DNA from 2 places in the Streptococcus sp. 27098_8_91 genome. Region 1 is predicted to be linked to the other one. Evidence: predicted binding sites of a transcription regulator. Region 1 holds the regulator's gene; the other holds the start of a gene.
The links. Region 1 encodes NrdR, which represses ribonucleotide reductase genes. Its sites were predicted from a motif close to ACACNATATATNGTGT; they were not measured.
Positions count from the first base shown of each region.

Region 2: the regulator NrdR is predicted to act here: its motif matches at 1,386-1,401, upstream of nrdH (glutaredoxin-like protein NrdH).

Region 1 covers NZ_JAPVZN010000010.1:1,124-10,839, reverse strand. Annotated here, with positions in the region: gene secA (preprotein translocase subunit SecA) at 1-1,695, opposite strand, end outside; gene der (ribosome biogenesis GTPase Der) at 2,339-3,649, opposite strand; gene O3611_RS08505 (NADPH-dependent oxidoreductase) at 3,663-4,376, opposite strand; gene dnaI (primosomal protein DnaI) at 4,373-5,269, opposite strand; gene O3611_RS08495 (DnaD domain protein) at 5,270-6,436, opposite strand; gene nrdR (transcriptional regulator NrdR) at 6,437-6,910, opposite strand; gene O3611_RS08485 (GntR family transcriptional regulator) at 7,050-7,415, shown strand; gene O3611_RS08480 (ABC transporter ATP-binding protein) at 7,419-8,114, shown strand; gene O3611_RS08475 (hypothetical protein) at 8,130-8,861, shown strand; gene O3611_RS08470 (hypothetical protein) at 9,352-9,486, shown strand; partial or broken gene O3611_RS08465 (transposase) at 9,435-9,716, shown strand, end outside.
Region 2 covers NZ_JAPVZN010000002.1:132,240-141,955, forward strand. Annotated here, with positions in the region: gene nrdE (class 1b ribonucleoside-diphosphate reductase subunit alpha) at 1-986, opposite strand, end outside; gene nrdH (glutaredoxin-like protein NrdH) at 1,055-1,273, opposite strand; gene O3611_RS02525 (phosphocarrier protein HPr) at 1,636-1,899, shown strand; gene ptsP (phosphoenolpyruvate--protein phosphotransferase) at 1,904-3,637, shown strand; gene udk (uridine kinase) at 3,762-4,400, shown strand; gene O3611_RS02540 (ECF transporter S component) at 4,594-5,157, opposite strand; gene coaC (phosphopantothenoylcysteine decarboxylase) at 5,141-5,692, opposite strand; gene O3611_RS02550 (phosphopantothenate--cysteine ligase) at 5,704-6,393, opposite strand; gene O3611_RS02555 (hypothetical protein) at 6,535-7,734, shown strand; gene O3611_RS02560 (hypothetical protein) at 7,715-9,190, shown strand; gene O3611_RS02565 (formate--tetrahydrofolate ligase) at 9,362-9,716, shown strand, end outside.

The DNA.
Region 1 (9,716 bases):
TGACATATTGAGACGTTCAAAAACACCCTTCAAGCGCTCTGAACCGAAACGTTTCATCAAATCATCTTCAAGAGAAAGGTAGAATTGAGATTCCCCTGGATCCCCTTGACGTCCTGAACGTCCACGAAGCTGGTTATCGATACGACGGCTTTCATGACGTTCTGTACCGATGACACAAAGTCCACCAAGTTCACGAACACCTTCACCAAGTTTGATGTCGGTACCACGACCAGCCATGTTGGTCGCGATTGTAACTGCACCACGCTGGCCAGCATTCATGATGATTTGAGCTTCTTTGTAGTGGTTCTTGGCATTCAATACTTCGTGAGGAACGCCTGCAGCTACTAATTTTTTAGAAATATAATCACTAGTTTCAACTGCAACAGTACCTACCAAGACTGGTTGACCTTTTTGGTAGCGAGCTTTTACATCTTCGACAACAGCCTTAAATTTAGCTTCAAGACTAGCATAAAGTACATCTGGATGGTCAATACGTTGAACTGGACGGTTTGTTGGGATAGGAATAACACGAATATTGTAGATTTCGCGGAATTCTTCTTCCTCAGTCTTACCAGTACCTGTCATACCAGACAACTTCTTGTACATACGGAAGAGGTTTTGGTAGGTGATAGAAGCTGAAGTCTTAGTTTCGTCCTGGATTGGCACACCTTCCTTAGCCTCAATCGCTTGGTGCAAGCCATCAGAATAACGACGACCTTCCATAGTACGACCTGTAAATTGGTCGACAATCAAGATTTCCTGCTCTTCGCTGACCACATAGTCAATATCAAGAAGCATGATGTAGTTGGCACGAAGGGCGTTGTCGATAAAGTGAGTCAGAGCAACATTTTCAATGTCGTAGAGGTTGCTTAGATTGAAGTAGCTTTCGGCCTTGTCAATACCAGAATCAGATAGACCAATCGTCTTAGACTGAATATCAATGATATAGTCATCCTTATCCAAAGACTTCACAAAATGGTCAGCCATATGGTAGAGTTGGCTTGTTTCAACTGCATTGGCCCCTGAAACAATCAAAGGAGTACGAGCTTCGTCGATCAAGATTGAGTCAACCTCATCGACCAAGGCGTAGTTGAGTGGACGTTGAACCATATTTTCAGCACGAACGACCATGTTATCACGAAGATAATCGAAACCAATCTCTGAGTTTGTTGAATAAGTGATATCACACTCATAGGCTTCTTTTTTCTCCATTGGAGATTTGGCCGCCAAGTTAATCCCTACTGACAAGCCAAGCCATGAGTACAACTCACCCATCTCAGTCGCATCACGTTCAGAAAGGTATTCATTGACCGTAACTACGTGAACCCCTTTACCTGAAAGAGCATTGAGGTATACAGGCATAGTCGCTGTCAAGGTTTTCCCCTCACCAGTACGCATCTCAGGAACGTCACCATGGTGAAGAACGATCCCCCCCATAACCTGAACCTTATACGGGAAAAGACCAAGAACACGCTTAGCTCCCTCGCGTACAACAGCAAACGCCTCATACAAAAGTTGGTCAAGAGTCTCACCATTTTGATAGCGTTGTTTGAATTCTTCTGTTTTTGCTTTCAATTGCTCGTCTGTTAACGCAGCCATTTCATCTTCATATTTTAGGACTTTGTCCGCCATCTTTTCCAGACGACGAATCTCTCCTTTATCATTTTCGATGATTGTTTTTAGTAAATTTGCCATTTTTTTCCTTACTTTAAATTCTGAATATTTTAGAATGTTCTTTTTATTGTAGCATATTTGCCCAATTTTTTCAAGAAATATTCCGTTTTCCCTTAGGACGAAAAAAGGGCTAACCAAGGTGATTAGTTCCCTTAAAATTCCTATTCCGAGGCTAGTTTTCTTCATTAATGCTTCTAGCTAGTTTTTCCATGAAAAATTGACCATCATTTTCTATCAGATACAAGTTTGCCTATTTCTTTCAAGGAAGACTGGATTTTTTCTTTTCCAATCGCAGCTTATTCATAAATTTTAGACAAGCATAGATTTTCCAGTCATTGACTAAGGATAAAAGGACTAAAAGTAGCCAGATCATCCATCTAGCAAGATCCCTTGGTTCTTGTAAAATAAAGTTAAATAAGACTAGCGAAAAAAGAGTGAAAACTAGACTAAACAAGGCTGCTAGAGGCATATAAAACCAATAAAAATAGTAAAAGACAGAAAAGTACTTACTTCCTGGCTGTACCTTCCCTTGCCAACGAAAAAAGTAAAAGTAGGGTGCCAAAATCAAGAATTTTAATAGTTTTTCCATCTCCTTACCTCTCCAACGCGTTCCTTATTTTATTATAGCAAAAAATCTGGAAATGTCCTTCCAGATTCTACTTTTTTATTTGCGTTTTCTTGCGATGAGATGGATTGGTGTTCCTTCAAAAACAAAGGCCTTGCGGATTTGATTTTCCAAGAAACGCAAGTAAGAGAAGTGCATGAGCTCTTCTTCGTTGACAAAGATAACAAAGGTTGGTGGTTTGGTTGCCACTTGAGTCGCATAGAAAATCTTGAGGCGTTTCCCTTTATCTGTCGGTGTTGGGTTGATAGCAATAGCATCCATAATCACATCATTCAAGACAGCTGATGGAATACGGGTATTTTGACTCTCGCTGATTTGCTTAATCATCTCAGGTAACTTGTGGAGACGTTGCTTGGTCAAAGCTGAAACAAAGATAATCGGTGCGTAAGGCAGGTATTGGAACTGCTCACGAATATCTTCCTCCCAGTTTTTCATGGTATGGTTGTCTTTTTCAAGCGTATCCCACTTATTGACCACGATAATCATCCCTTTACCAGCTTCGTGGGCAAATCCAGCGATACGCTTGTCATACTCACGAATACCTTCTTCGGCATTGAGGACCATCAAAACTACATCTGAACGGTCAATAGCACGCATAGCACGCATAACCGAGTATTTCTCAGTATTTTCATAGACTTTACCTGACTTACGCATACCAGCCGTATCAATCATGGTAAACTCTTGGCCGTCAGCATCTGTAAAATGGGTGTCAATGGCATCACGAGTGGTACCAGCGACAGGGCTGGCAATGACGCGATCTTCTCCCAAAATGGCATTGATCAAGCTAGATTTTCCGACATTTGGACGACCAATCAAGCTGAATTTAATAACATCTGGATTTTCTTCTTCAACTTCATGTGGGAGGTTTTCCACAATAGCATCCAGCACATCCCCTGTCCCAATACCGTGAACAGATGAGATTGGTAGAGGTTCGCCCAATCCAAGAGCATAGAAATCATAGATATCATTTCGCATCTCTGGATTGTCAACCTTGTTAACGGCTAAGATGACTGGTTTATGAGTTTTATAAAGTTTACGGGCAACGTATTCGTCCGCATCTGTAATTCCTTCTTTACCAGACACGACAAAGACGATAACATCTGCTTCTTCCATGGCAATTTCTGCCTGGTGCTTGATTTGTTCCATGAAAGGCGCATCGACATCATCGATACCCCCAGTATCAATCATACTAAAAGAACGATTGAGCCACTCACCTGTGGCATAGATACGATCTCGCGTTACACCTTCAATATCTTCTACGATTGAGATGCGTTCTCCCGCGATACGGTTAAATAGGGTTGATTTCCCAACATTGGGACGTCCCACAATGGCAACAGTTGGTAAGGCCATGTTTTCTCACTTTCTACAATAACTTCTTCTGCTCAAGATTTTCTCGAGTCGAGCTTGGTTCTGGATTGCCAAATTGCTCTGCCAAACGTTGACTCCAAGTTGTAGTCGCACGCGCACCTGCATATTCAGTCTGTACACGGTCATAGGCTTCAATAGCCTCAGTTGACTGTTCTTGGTATTCTTCCTCAAAGACAACATTCTCTAGGGGCAGTCTTGGTTTTACATCATGCTGTTGGTTTGGCACACCGAGTGCAATCCCAAAGACTGGATAGGTATAGTCAGGAAGCTTGAACAATTCTGCTAACTCAACAGACTTGTAACGCACCAAACCGATAATCACTCCACCATAGCCTAGGCTTTCTGCCGCAAGCAAGGCATTTTGTCCAGCCAAAGCCGCATCTACTGAAGTGATGAGGAGTCCTTCCACCCCTTGAGGTTGGAAAACATCCGTATGGAGACGAGCCCCTTTTTCTGCACGGTTTAGATCACCAACAAAGAGAAGAAAGGCTGCAGACTGGCGAATAGCTTCCTGAGGTACTAGCTCAAATAAGGCGTCCTTCTTTTCTTGACTTCTGACAAGAATGACCGAGTAGGATTGGAAATTTTTCCAAGAAGAAGCCATTTGGGCAGCTGTCAAAATCTCATTCAATTCTGCTTGGGGAATCTCTTGCTCTTTAAATCTACGCACTGAAGTATGAGCCTTCATTAATTTGATTGTTTCTGTCATCGGCGATTTTCTCCTTCAAGTCTGGTTTCCTCTGCTAAATAACGAATGCGTTCCATGACGCGTCTAGCTTCCCAGGTTTCGTCATTTCCATTTTTCCCTTTAGCGAAATGCAGCTCCAAATCTTCAAAATTGAAGTTGGAGGTGAAAAAGGTCGGTAAATCTTCCTGCATGCGATATTGGAGAATGACCTGCAGGATCTCGTCACGCACCCAAGCTGTTGATTGCTCGGCACCAATATCATCTAAAATCAAGACTTCAGCCAGCTTAATCTCGTCCACCAAGGTCTTAACATTGCCATCACCGATGGCATTTTTGACATCGATGACAAAACTAGGATAGTGGAGGAGAGTTGATGAAACACCACGTTTTTCTGACAAATCATGGGCTAGGGCAGCCACCATGAAACTTTTACCCACACCAAAGTCTCCATATAGGTAGAGACCTTTTCGAATAGCTGGATATTGCTCCACAAAGGCTAGGAGCTTTTCAAAAACTGGCAAGCGCCCCAAATCATCCAGGTCTACTTGAGCTAAGCTAGCTTTTTTAAGACTAGCTGGAAGGTTGATTAGTTTGAGACGGTTTTTAATCGCTGCTTCTTTTTCCGCTGCAATTAGCTCTGGAGTCTCTTCATAAGAGACGTCCGCATAGCCATGGTTCATGACTAGGATAGGCTTGTAGCCACGCGCGATATAGTCTGTATCTCCTCGGAGGAACTTATCTCTCTCAGTGATATATTGGTTAAACTTGGAAATACTACGGTTCAACTCCTCCTGACTGAGAGATTCTTTCTGGATAAAGGCCGCAACATCAGGGTCTTTCACAATTTGCTGGACCAAATCCTGATACTGAAATCGGCTTGGTTGACGCTTGAGTACGTCTCCGACACTTTCCATCTAGTCTCCTCCTTTTTCTAATCGAGCTAACATTTCTTTTTTCTTACGTTCTAGTTCTAAGCGAGTTTCTTCGCTCGTTTCATTCTTATATTCAGGATTGCTCCATTTAGGCACATTGGTTTTTGCTGGGGCAGTCTGATTCTGCTTTTGCGTTTTTACTTTTTGGCCACGTTCACGAATACGGAGGACAGCCTCCTCAGCACTACGAATATTTTGATAGGCGTAGTCATTAGCCACCTTCATGGCGTATTTTTCATTGATATTGGCTGAATCAACCTTATTAAAGGTTAGGAGCAAGATAACATTGATCACTTCATCCAGCAAACCCAAGGCTGCCATCTGCTGGAGCAGGTCCCGTTCAGTCTGGGTAATACTTCCTTTGCGGGTCTGCTTGATTTCAGCAAGGAACTGCAAGGCTGTCTTTTTCTTAGCCTCTCGGATAATGGTTGCTTCCTTGGGACTAAAGTCAGAAGTCACAGGCTTTTGCGCTATCTTTTCACGGATGCGTTTGACAGAAATCACTTGCGACACTGCTGTCGCTTTGGCTACTTGATAGGTCTCAAACCAGGTCCACTTCTGCTCATCAGCTATTGCAAACAAGGCCAAAACATCCGAAGTCTCATCTTGAAAACGAAGACCATCGCGAGCCATAAGCTGACGGAAATGCTCCAAATCAAAATCATCTGCTAGAGGCTGACTGCTAGAGGTTTCTTGACTCGCAGACTCGGATAACTGAGGGAAAATTTGACTTAAGGCCACCGAGATCGGTTCCCCTTCAACACCTTCCTGCCTCATGGCTGCAACCGCACTATCCCCTATCATTTTTTCTAACAAGGTCCGATAGACTGTATGTTGTAAAAATTCTTGAGTTGATAAGGGAGAATGGAGTAACAAGTTATAGGCCTCCCCCTGCTGATAGAGGGTCACCAATTTCATGGCTGTTAGAGTTTTAAAAGCCTTTAAAAGGGTATCCATCCCAAAATTAAGATGATTAAGCATGGCTGCAAAGAGATGTTCCTTTTGACCACCATCCCAAAAAGTCACAGCATAAAGATAGAGGCTCAGCGCCTCCTGACCGATAATCGGGAGGTAGCACTGCACCATTGATGAGGTATCTTGCGACACCCGATTATTCTTTACAAAAGAAAAACGGTCATTTGGCTTCATTTATTTTTCCTTTTTCTTTTTAGAGGATTGTGTGATCTGCTGGAGTAGGCTTTCAAGCTCACTCACATCCTTAAAGCTACGGTAAACGCTGGCAAAACGTACATAAGTAATCTCATCTAACTCTGCCAACTCTTCCATAACCAAAGAGCCAATAACCTCACTCTGAATTTCATTTTCATTGCGACTACGGAGTTTTTGTTCGATACGATTGACCACCATGCCAATTTCATCACTAGACACTGGACGTTTCTGGGCTGAACGAATAATCCCGTTAAAGATTTTATCTCTTGAAAATTGTTCCCGTGTACCATCTTTTTTGACCACAACTAGTGTTCTCTCTTCAACACGTTCATAGGTTGTAAAACGATGCTGACACTCTTCACACTCACGTCTTCTTCTGATTGTATTTCCTTCTTCAGCCTGGCGACTATCGATCACACTTGATTTTGTAGCGCCACATTTTGGACAACGCATGCCTTTCCCTCCTTGTCGTTTTCTTTTCATTATACCATTTTTTAAGAGATTCCCAAAATAATTCTCCTTTTAGCTTGACAAGTTTTTTGTTTTGTTGTATTATTGAATTAACACAAAGGTGAATAGAAAGGAGATCGTGATGTCTTGGACATTTGATAACAATAAACCCATTTATTTGCAGATTATGGAGAAAATCAAATTGCAGATTATTTCCCATAAACTCGAGCCCAATCAACAGCTTCCAACCGTTAGAGAATTAGCTAGCGAGGCAGGTGTCAATCCCAACACCATCCAGCGCGCCCTATCGGACTTGGAGAGAGAAGGCTTTGTCTATACCAAGCGAACATCTGGACGCTTTGTCACAGAGGATTTGGACTTGATCCTCCAATCCCGTAAGCAACTGTCAGAAGAACAGCTGCAACAGTTTGTAACAGGCATGGTAGAATTCGGCTATGAAAAAGAAGAACTACCGACTGTTTTGAGAGATTATATTGAAGGAGTTTAAACTATGACCTTGTTAGCATTTGAAAATGTGTCAAAATCCTACGGAGCAAGCCCTGCTCTTACAAATGTTTCCCTTGAAATTCCAGCTGGAAAAATCGTTGGCCTCCTTGGCCCAAACGGTTCTGGAAAGACAACCTTGATTAAACTAATCAACGACTTGCTACAGCCAGAGGAAGGACGTATCCTTATCAATGGTATGGAACCAAGCCCTGCAACTAAGGCGATTATTTCTTATCTCCCTGATACGACCTACCTCAACGAACAGATGAAGGTCAAGGAAGCTCTCACTTATTTCAAGACCTTCTACCAAGATTTCAATCTTGAACGTGCTCAAGGTCTCCTTCGTGACCTTGGCATCGATGAGAACAGCCGTTTCAAGAAACTCTCAAAAGGGAACAAAGAAAAGGTTCAGTTGATCCTTGTCATGAGTCGTGATGCTCGTCTATATGTGCTTGATGAACCAATCGGTGGTGTCGACCCCGCAGCTCGTGACTATATCTTGAACACCATCATTAACAACTACTCTCCAACTTCAACTGTCTTGATTTCAACTCACTTGATTTCAGATATCGAACCAATCTTGGATGAGATTATCTTCCTCAAGGATGGAAAAGTCGTCCGTCAAGGAAATGTTGATGATATTCGCTATGAGTCTGGAGAGTCTATCGATCAACTCTTCCGTCATGAATTCAAAGCCTAGTTAAAGGAGATTATTATGTTTTGGAATTTAGTTCGTTATGAATTTAAAAATGTTAACAAATGGTATTTAGCCCTCTATGGTGCTGTGTTAGCACTTTCTGGTCTTATCGGAATTCAAGCAAAGACCTATAACAATCTACCCATCAAAGAAAGTCAACCTATTCTACTTGTTTTTCTTGCACTCGTATTTGGTGGCTTGATGATTACGCTTGGGATTTCAACCTTGATTTTGATCATCCGTCGCTTCAAAGGTAGTGTCTATGACCGACAAGGTTATCTCACTTTGACCTTGCCAGTTTCCGAACACCAGATTATCCTAGCCAAACTCTTAGGGGCCTTCATTTGGTCTCTGATCAGTTCAGCAGTATTGGTTCTGAGCATTTATATCATTCTTGTGATAATTGAGCCTAATTCTGTTGATTTCCTTGCTTTTAAAGACTTGTTCCAACAGTACCTAGACAGTATCAGCTTATCTCTGATTTCATTCATCCTCAGCACTGTAGCAGGCATACTATGCATCTACTTGGCAATCTCAATCGGACAACTCTTTAATGAATACCGTACAGCTCTTGCAGTTTTAGCCTATATTGTCATTCATGTTGTCCTTGGATTCAGTGATCTCTTCTTAAACTTTGGTACCCATTACAATATGATGCTTACTTATGAAATCTTCAAAGACCTAATCCTTATCGCAGTCTTCTATCTCGGAAACTACTACATCTTGAAAAACAAGGTTAATCTTCAGTAATCATTCAGAGGCTAGTTAAAAACTTAATTTTATAGTGGATTGAACTTAGAGTAGCACGTCATGGATTCTAAAACATTTTTAAAAATTAATTTGACTTTCCTAACCTCTTTGTTCATATCTTATTTCAATCAACTATAGTAAAAAATGAAATAGATCTGTCTATGATCAAACGCATATTATCGGCTCTATAATATTTGTAGTGGGTAAATCCCCTATAGATATTATGGAGCCTATTTTTGTGTAGAAAACATACTAAGATTAGTAGTGAGAAAATCTCCGACGGGAGAGAGTACTCACTACTTTTTCTTTATGTTAAAGTAGAGGTGTCTTGTAAAGTCGTAGGGCTCTTTGGCGCTAGACGTCGCTTGACAAACTGGCAAGACACCTGTTTTAGGTGGAATTTGATCAAAGTATGTGGGACGCTAGACGTCGCGTATTGAAAATAAAATCACTAAAACACGGAATTATTCAAGACAAAAGAGGTAATATCATGCGTACAGTATTTGGGATTGATGTGAGTAAGGCAAGTTCTGAGGTGGCAATTTTAGTCAACGGTGAAAAGATTCATGGATACACTATGCTCAAGAATTGCTTCGTCTTTCTGAGCACAGACAGGTTGTCTTAGACGACATGGTAGGTCTAGCTCAGCCTTTACCAGAGTATGACATCTTACGATCAATTCCTGGCATCGCAGAAACCACAGCGACATCTATCATTGGCGAATTGGGAGATATTCGTCGCTTTCAGTCTACCAATCAAATCAACGCTTTTATTGGCATTGACCTGAGACACTATGAATCTGGGAACTTTCTCGCCAAGGAACACATTACTAAGCGAGGTAATCCCTATGCCAGA
Region 2 (9,716 bases), on a different contig from region 1:
ACTAGCTCATCGTATTTTTCTGTGATATCGATGTAGTTAAATGGCACGCCGTATTCAAGCTCTACAGAGTAAGGACTGAAGAGGTACATTTCTTCATTTTTACGAGCCAATTCGTAGAATTTATCTGGAACCACAACACCAAGTGAAAGAGTCTTGACACGCACTTTTTCATCGGCGTTTTCCTTCTTAGTTGAAAGGAAGGCGATGATATCTGGGTGAAAGACATTGAGGTAAACAACCCCAGCACCTTGACGTTGACCGAGTTGGTTAGAGTAAGAGAAGCTGTCTTCGAAAAGCTTCATAACTGGTACGACACCAGAAGCAGCACCCTCATAGCCTTTAATAGGAGCTCCAGCTTCACGAAGGTTGCTGAGGGAAATTCCCACACCACCACCAATACGTGAAAGTTGAAGAGCAGAGTTGATAGAACGTCCGATAGAGTTCATATCATCTGTTACCTGAATCAAGAAACATGATACCAATTCACCACGACGTGCACGGCCTGCATTCAAGAAAGAAGGAGTAGCAGGTTGATAACGTTGGTGGATGATTTCATTAGCAATATCAATAGCAATCGCTTCATCACCATCCGCGAAGTAAAGAGCGTTAAAGAAGACACGGTCTTCCATGCTCTCAAGATAGTACTCTCCGTCATTAGTTTTCAAGGCGTATTGATTATAGAATTTATAGGCAGCCATGAAAGACTTAAATTGGAAGTTTTGGTCTTTGATAAATTCAGATAGTTCTTCCAAAAATTCTGGACGGTATTTCTTGATAAATGCTGTTTCAATATAGTTATGTTCAATAAGGAAATTTATTTTATCCGTAATTGAATGAAAAACCATTGTATTAGGTACAACATTTTCTTTAAAGAAGGCTTCAAGAGCTTCCTTGTCTTTGTGAAGCATGATTTGTCCATTCACAGGACGGTTAATTTCGTTATTAAGACGGAAGTAAGTCACATCTTCAAGTTGTTTTAATCCCATAAAAAATCCTTTATCTAATTACAAAAGAAAGGCTTCTAAGATAGACATAGAAGCTTTTGTCTTGATTCTTAAGCAAGTTGTTTGAGTTTACCTGGTTGGAAACCAGAGAAAACTTCTGTTGGTGTCTGAATGATAGGAGCGGCACTAAAGCCAAGCTCTTTTACTTGATCAATGTATTCAGGCTGTTCATCAAGATTGATTTCTTTATATTCAACATTATTACTGTCCAAAAAGCGTTTGGTCATTTTACATTGGACACAGTTGTTTTTAGAATATACGGTTACCATTGTGTAAGTCCTCTTTAAAAATTAATTACTTTCTTAGTATATCAGAAAAAAAAACTTTGTCAACTTTCTAAAACTAAATCTTGTGTAATTGTTTTACCGATTTTACCTACGAACACAATATATAGTGTAGACTTTGAAAGCAACTAGCGAAAAAGCATTATTTCAATGATTAGGATTTTCACCAAAACTACATACTGTGTTTTGTTAAATTTAATAGAAGATTTTCAGCAAGTTATCTGAAAGGAAATTGAAGAAAGTCCATAAAATACTTGAAAAATATCAATGAAGGTGATATAATACTAAATTGTAAGGGTTATCAGATATGTAACTCAACAAGAAAACTATTAAAGGAGAGTCAAACTATGGCTTCTAAAGATTTCCACGTAGTGGCAGAAACAGGTATCCACGCACGTCCAGCAACATTGTTGGTACAAACTGCTAGCAAATTTGCTTCAGATATCACTCTTGAGTATAAAGGTAAATCAGTTAACCTTAAATCTATCATGGGTGTAATGAGTCTTGGTGTTGGTCAAGGTGCTGACGTTACAATCACTGCTGAAGGTGCAGACGCTGATGACGCTATCGCTGCAATCTCAGAAACAATGGAAAAAGAAGGATTGGCATAAGGAAATGACAGAAATGCTTAAAGGAATCGCAGCATCTGACGGTGTTGCAGTTGCAAAAGCATATCTACTCGTTCAACCGGATTTATCATTCGAGACTGTTACAGTCGAAGATACAAATGCAGAAGAGGCTCGTTTGGATGTTGCTCTTGAAGCTTCTCAAAACGAGCTTTCTCTTATCCGCGAGAAGGCTGTAGGTACGCTTGGTGAAGAAGCGGCACAAGTATTTGACGCTCACTTGATGGTTCTTGCTGACCCTGAATTGATTGGTCAAATCAAAGAAACTATCCGTGCTAAGAAAGTGAATGCAGAAGCAGGTCTGAAAGAAGTTACAGATATGTTTATCACAATCTTTGAAGGCATGGAAGACAATCCATACATGCAGGAACGTGCAGCGGATATCCGTGACGTAACAAAACGTGTATTGGCTAACCTCCTTGGTAAAAAATTGCCAAACCCAGCTTCTATCAATGAAGAAGTGATCGTGATTGCTCACGACTTGACTCCATCTGATACAGCTCAATTGGACAAAAACTTTGTAAAAGCTTTTGTAACAAACATTGGTGGTCGTACAAGTCACTCAGCTATCATGGCTCGTACACTTGAAATCGCTGCAGTTTTGGGTACAAACAATATCACTGAAATTGTCAAAGATGGTGACCTACTTGCCGTTAACGGTATTACAGGTGAAGTGATTATCAACCCTAGTGAAGAACAAGCGGCTGAATTTAAAGCAGCTGGTGAAGCTTACGCTCAACAAAAAGCTGAATGGGCACTCTTGAAGGATGCTCAAACTGTTACTGCTGACGGTAAACACTTTGAATTGGCTGCCAACATTGGTACTCCAAAAGACGTTGAGGGTGTTAATGACAACGGTGCAGAAGCTGTAGGTCTTTACCGTACAGAGTTCTTGTACATGGATTCTCAAGACTTCCCAACTGAAGACGAGCAGTACGAAGCATACAAGGCTGTTCTTGAAGGAATGAACGGTAAGCCAGTTGTCGTTCGTACAATGGATATCGGTGGTGACAAGGAGCTTCCTTACTTCGATATGCCACATGAAATGAACCCATTCCTTGGTTTCCGTGCTCTTCGTATCTCTATCTCTGAAACTGGAGATGCAATGTTCCGCACTCAAATCCGTGCTCTTCTTCGTGCTTCTGTACACGGTCAATTGCGTATCATGTTCCCAATGGTTGCGCTTTTGAAAGAATTCCGTGCAGCTAAAGCAGTATTCGATGAAGAAAAAGCAAACCTTCTTGCTGAAGGTGTTGCAGTTGCGGATGACATCCAAGTTGGTATCATGATTGAAATTCCTGCAGCAGCAATGCTTGCAGACCAATTCGCAAAAGAAGTTGACTTCTTCTCAATTGGTACAAACGACTTGATCCAATACACAATGGCAGCAGACCGTATGAACGAGCAAGTTTCATACCTTTACCAACCATATAACCCATCGATCCTTCGTTTGATCAACAACGTTATCAAAGCAGCTCACGCTGAAGGCAAATGGGCTGGTATGTGTGGTGAGATGGCTGGTGACCAAACAGCTGTTCCACTTCTTGTCGGAATGGGCTTGGATGAGTTTTCTATGTCAGCGACATCTGTACTTCGTACACGTAGCTTGATGAAGAAACTTGACACTGCTAAAATGCAAGAATACGCTAACCGTGCTCTTACAGAATGTTCAACAATGGAAGAAGTTCTTGAACTTTCTAAAGAATACGTTAACTTCGATTAATTAATTACAAATCCTTGTAGCTTCTAGCTATGAGGATTTTTTCTTCTATTTCCTAGAAAACTCCATCTGTAAAATTTATCAAAAATATGGTAAAATAGACAGGGGAAAAAACAAGGAGGCTACAATGCAAAATAGACCAATCATTATCGGAGTAACAGGTGGATCTGGAGGAGGAAAGACAAGCGTATCTAAAGCAATCTTGTCGCATTTTCCAAATGAAAAAATCTCTATGATTGAGCATGATTCCTACTATAAAGATCAATCTCATCTAACCTTTGAAGAGCGTATTAAGACCAACTATGACCATCCTTTTGCTTTTGATACTGATTTGATGATTGAGCAAATCAAAGAGTTGTTGGCAGGTCGTCCAGTTGATATTCCTACCTATGATTATGCTGCCCATACCAGAAGTTCTAAAACTTATCGTCAAGAACCTCAGGATGTCTTTATCGTAGAAGGAATCTTGGTTTTGGAGGACAAACGACTTCGTGATTTGATGGATATCAAGATTTTCGTAGATACAGATGATGATGTTCGTATCATTCGCCGTATTAAACGTGATATGGAAGAACGTGGTCGTAGCCTGGATAGCGTTATTGACCAGTATCTTGGTGTGGTAAAACCCATGTATCATCAATTTATTGAGCCAACAAAGCGTTATGCAGATATCGTTATTCCAGAAGGAGTAACCAATACAGTAGCTATTGATTTGCTGACAACAAAGATTGAAAAGATTTTAGAAGAAGCACGTCTTGCTCAATAATAAGCAGATAAAAAGGCTGTGGGAAAGTAAATATTTTTCTAAGATTGAAGCCTTTTCCAATATCAGTGAGTCTTTACAATCATGCTTTTAGATAGTCTCGTCAAAGGGACTTTTAGAAGTCTGTAATCTTAATTAAATACAGAGTCAGTTACTTAGGTCAAATAAAAATCGAGGCCGGGATTTTCCCGACCTCTTATTTTTTGATTTTTTCAAGTCTCGGAACAATAACTAGGGTCAGTATTGCTGAGATTATGAGTTCTGCAATAGAATTTGTTGAGATAACAGTAGCTAATAGTTTTTGGATATTTCCGTCAAAAACATTTCCAAAGAGGAAGAAGATTCCGCCTAGTACAAATACAGTATTTGTGAGGGAACCGAGTGCTCCCGCGAAGATAAGCCCTGCCTTGTTTTTGAGGAGTTTGTAGACAAAGTATGGAGTTAAACCAATAAGGATGCGTGGTACAATCGCAATAACTAGGGAGTAGATGTTACCATTTGGCACAAATGGAGAGAAGAGGTAGCTGGTTGGGAGAATCGTGATCGTATTGACTGTCAAGCTAATCATTCCCATCAAGAAACCTAAGATTGCACCAATCCGTGGTCCGTAGATGATACTAGCAATGATGACTGGGATATGGACTATGGTCGGTTTAATTGGAAAGGGCAAGACATTAAAGACAATAGAGCTCAGCAGATGAATGACGATCATGCTGGCAAAAAAGATAGCAATTGGAGCAATATTAGAGCGTTTGTTCATGAAGTTTTTCCTTTATCTGTTGTAAAATAGTATCAAGATCAGCAAGAGCACCACGTCCTACATCGCCACAGGCCAGTAGGGACTCTTTTGGAGCAATAATTGTATAACCATAAGTTTCTAAAGTTTTTAGGTTTGTTTGAGTTGCTGGATGGTCATACATTTTGGTATTCATAGCAGGTGCTACTAGTTTTGGAATATAGTGTGGCAAGGCAAGAGCAGTAGCAGTAACCATATTGTCGGCAAAACCGTGCGCGACTTTCGCAATCGTATTAGCGGTCGCAGGGGCAAGGATAAACAAGTCTGTTTCTTTTCCTAGCTCGATATGATTGACTTTGTCAGGATATGGTTCCTGCATAAGATCGAGATGAACTGTATTTTGAGATAAGACTTGAAGGGTTAAAGGTTGAATAAAGGCAGTCGCAGCCTGAGTCATGAGTACAGTAACAGAATGCCCTTGTTTCTTCAAGCCACTTACCAAATCAGCAGCCTTGTAAGAGGCGATAGAGCCTGTCACAGCGAGTGTAATACGAGCCATAATTTTCCTTTCTAACGATCAAATCCTTGAATTTTTCTGACTAACAAGTCAGCAATTTCTTGTTTGCTAGCAGCAATCTGATAATCTTTTTCCTCTACTAGATAAGCCAGGTGTTGATCAACATTAATCTGAGTGAGGTCATTAGCGACAATCAAGTCTGCTTGATTCTTTACAAGACTTTCTCTAGCGATTTGAATCAGATGCTCCTTAGTAACATCGACAAGCAGTTTAAAGCCAATGAGATGGATACTTGGATTCCATTCTTTAACAAGAGAGATAATCTTTGGATTTTTCTTGAGAAATAGGACTTGCACCTCATCCTTAGAGGAGATCTTTGTTTCCATATTTTTCTTATGTAAAAATTCACTTAAATCTTGGCTCGCTTGAACTTGGTCAAGACCTGTCATGTAAACTGGGCTGTAGTCAGAAACAGCCATTGAATGGATCAAGACTTGATAATCAGGGACAATCCGTTTCATCTCTTGGAGTAAATCGGAAGTGTTTTTGATTTCAATCATAGTCAAATTCGGGTGTAGTTCTGGTTTTAGTGCTTGTTGCGTAGTAATCAGACAAACTTGGTGACCAGCTTTTAGTAAAGTCTCAGTTATAACTTTACCAAGTCTACCAGTAGAGTGGTTGGTAATGGAGCGAACTCGGTCAATTGCTTCGCTTGTACCACCAGATGTAACTAAAATTTTCATAGAACTATTGTACAAAAAAATGAACAGTAAGTAAAATGAAAGCGATAAAATATAACTAAACTTTATAACTATATTATTATTGACAATTAATTTAAGATATAAGATAATTATTTTAGTTATATATGAAAAGGGGAAGCCGTTATGGACTTTTTTAAGTTTGCAGATAATATGGTTAAAGAAGCTAGTAAAGTAATTGATGATGCTAGTAAGACAACCAGTAGTGTACTTAATGAAGCTGGAAAAGCTTTAGATAGCGCTGGGAAAGTTACAGGAGATTTATTATCAGATTCTGTAAAAGTAATAGGAGATGTATCAAATAAGATAGGAAATGTTGTTTCAGACGTTTCAGGTCAAGCTGCTACAGTAGCGAATGATACTGTTCAACAAGTAACAGAGGTTGCATCTGGCACGCTTAATCAAGCTGGTAAAGTTGCAACGGAAGCAAAAACACAAATTGATTCAATAGATATTTTTAATGGTAAACTAAGGTCCGAAGCTGTTGCGAATTATCATGAATCTATTCAAACATATAATGAAAAAGCTACAGATCTAACGAATAAATCGACTGAGCTTTATAAAAGTAGAGACAAGGCGATCAAAGTTGTCAAAATCATTGAAGAAAGAATTAGTAAATTAGCAAATAAACCGAAAGAATTTGAAACAAAATTAGACGAAATAATTGTTGAAATACAGAATTTCGAAGATAAGCAGTTAGCTATTACTCAGGCAATCAAAGAAGCAGAATTAGCCAGCGGTAGTACGGCAGCTACAGCTTCTTTAAGTGCTTTAGGTGTGACAGTCGCAACTTTAGGTCCTACTGCAGCTATGGGAGTTGCAACTACTTTTGGTGTCGCATCAACAGGAACAGCAATTTCTAGCTTGACAGGTGCAGCAGCAAATAGTGCGGCATTAGCTTGGTTAGGTGGAGGAAGTCTAGCAGCAGGCGGAGGAGGTATGGCTGCTGGCAATGCCTTTTTAGCCATGGCGGGCCCTGTTGGTTGGGGGATTGCTGGCTTAATGTTAACAGCGTCTGTCGGAGCAGGTGTTTTTGCTAATAAAAAAAATGAAGAAGTAGCTAAAGAAGCGCTTGATGAACAAAAGAAAATTGAGTTATTAATTAGACAAACTGATAAATCAATAATAGAAATTAGTGAATTAATTAATTTAATTGAAAAGCAAACTGAGGGGATTTATTTAGCCAACTTATCTTTAACTGGGCTGGACTATAGCTTATTTTCTGAAGAAGAAAAATATCAAGCAGGTGCTTTAGTAAATTCAACCCTCTCACTTACTTCGATGATTAATAAGGAAATTAAAATAAATGATGAATCAGGCTGTTAATAGAGCATTTTATCAAGGGATAGGTGCTTATGTCAATTGTTTAAACAACTTGAGAATTCAAGACTTACAAATTGCCATGAAAATGATTGAGGATGAAGCTCGACATGTCATTTTAAACAAGGACAATGCCTCTAAAATTTTAAACTATGCTAGAGATAACATTGAAGACGTTATTCTAAAGAATCGTGGAGGTGAATACGGCGGTCACGGTTTTATTGCTGAATTTGCAGAAGCAGGAATTGTGAATGCGAGAAGAGCTTTTGAAGGATTAAATCCTATTGTAAAAGTATTGAATGATAATGGACCAGCCGATTTATTAATTGGTAGAAATACCATTCAAATGAAGTTTTATAATAATTTACGTGATGAACTAGCTCAATCATTTCATTACAGTGCAAAAATGAAAATGATGTTTCCAAAAGATCACGTGTTAGTATACGAAAAAATTATGGCTGGCGCCAAAGAAGTTGAATTTAATGGTAAAAAATTGTCTATTAAACAAATTACTGATATACGACAAATGATCAATGATATTACCGAAAGCAAGGGACTTACTTCATATAAATCTTGGATGAAATCATCTGTTCTAAATTATGATGATGCTAAAAGAAATTCAATTAATAAAGTATTAGACTTAGAGAAAATAAAAATTGATAAAAAGGTCAAAGTAAAGCGGAGAGAATTAGCTAAGAAGAAAATTCTTGCCAAAAAAAATTCTTTACCAAATTTAAGAGAAGCTAACAAGATTGCAAAAAATACTTTTCTTTTACAAGGTGGTTTAGCATTAATGTCAGCTGTGTATGGGAAATACAAAGAAGGAAAAACAATTTTTGAATTTGATCAATCAGATTGGTTAGACTGTGGACTGGAAACAGTGGAAGGTGCGGTAAAAGGTTCTATATCAGGTTACGCGATTTATGGTCTCACTAATGTTTTTAAAATGAGTGCTCCTAATGCAAGTGCGTTTGTAACAGCAAGTTACGGCATGGTAGATATTATTACTAAACTTAGAACAAATGAGATTACTGAGGATGAATTTATAAATTTTATAACTATCAATACATTGGATACAACATTAGCGACAATTGGTTCATGCGTTGGTCAAACACTTATTCCTGTCCCTGTCTTAGGAGCAGTAGTAGGTTCAATAGCTACTTCAATAATTTGGGAAATAGGTAAAGGAATTTTAAGTGATAGGGAACAGGAATTAATTCAAGATTACAGGGAAAACTTAGATAATCATATCAAAAAGTTAGATGATAAATACAAGATTATTTTTAATGATGTTATGGATAAATATCATAAACTAGGACAATTACAGGATTACTCTTTTGATTTATCTATCAATACACGTCTTCGTTTTGAATATACAATTGAATTAGCTGAGTATATAGGAGTTTCTGATGACGAAATTCTACATGATTTATCCGAAATTGATAGCTACTTTCTGAGTTAGTAGAAAGCTTTCAACTATAGTTAAAACCTATAAAGGCATATAAAAATTTAAATAGAGATAAATAAAGCCTGTGATTTAGCCATATTTACGAACGTTAACAAACATAATGACTGTTAAAAATCTTATTTTATGTTATAATGAAATAACACATTAGAGGTAGAGGAGTTTGTTATGAAAACAGATATTGAAATTGCACAGAGTATCGAGTTAAAACCAATCGTAGAAGTCGTTGAGAATCTTGGTATTTCTTACGACGATTTGGAGTTGTATGGAAAATACAAGGCTAAGCTTAGTTTTGATAAAATTCGTGAAGTGGAAAGTAATCCAGTCGGTAAATTGATCCTGGTTACAGCTATCAACCCAACACCTGCTGGTGAAGGAAAATCAACTATCACTATCGGACTTGCTGATGCTTTGAATAAGATTGGTAAGAAAACCATGATTGCTATCCGCGAACCTTCTCTTGGACCAGTCATGGGGATTAAAGGTGGTGCAGCTGGTGGTGGTTATGCCCAAGTTTTACCAA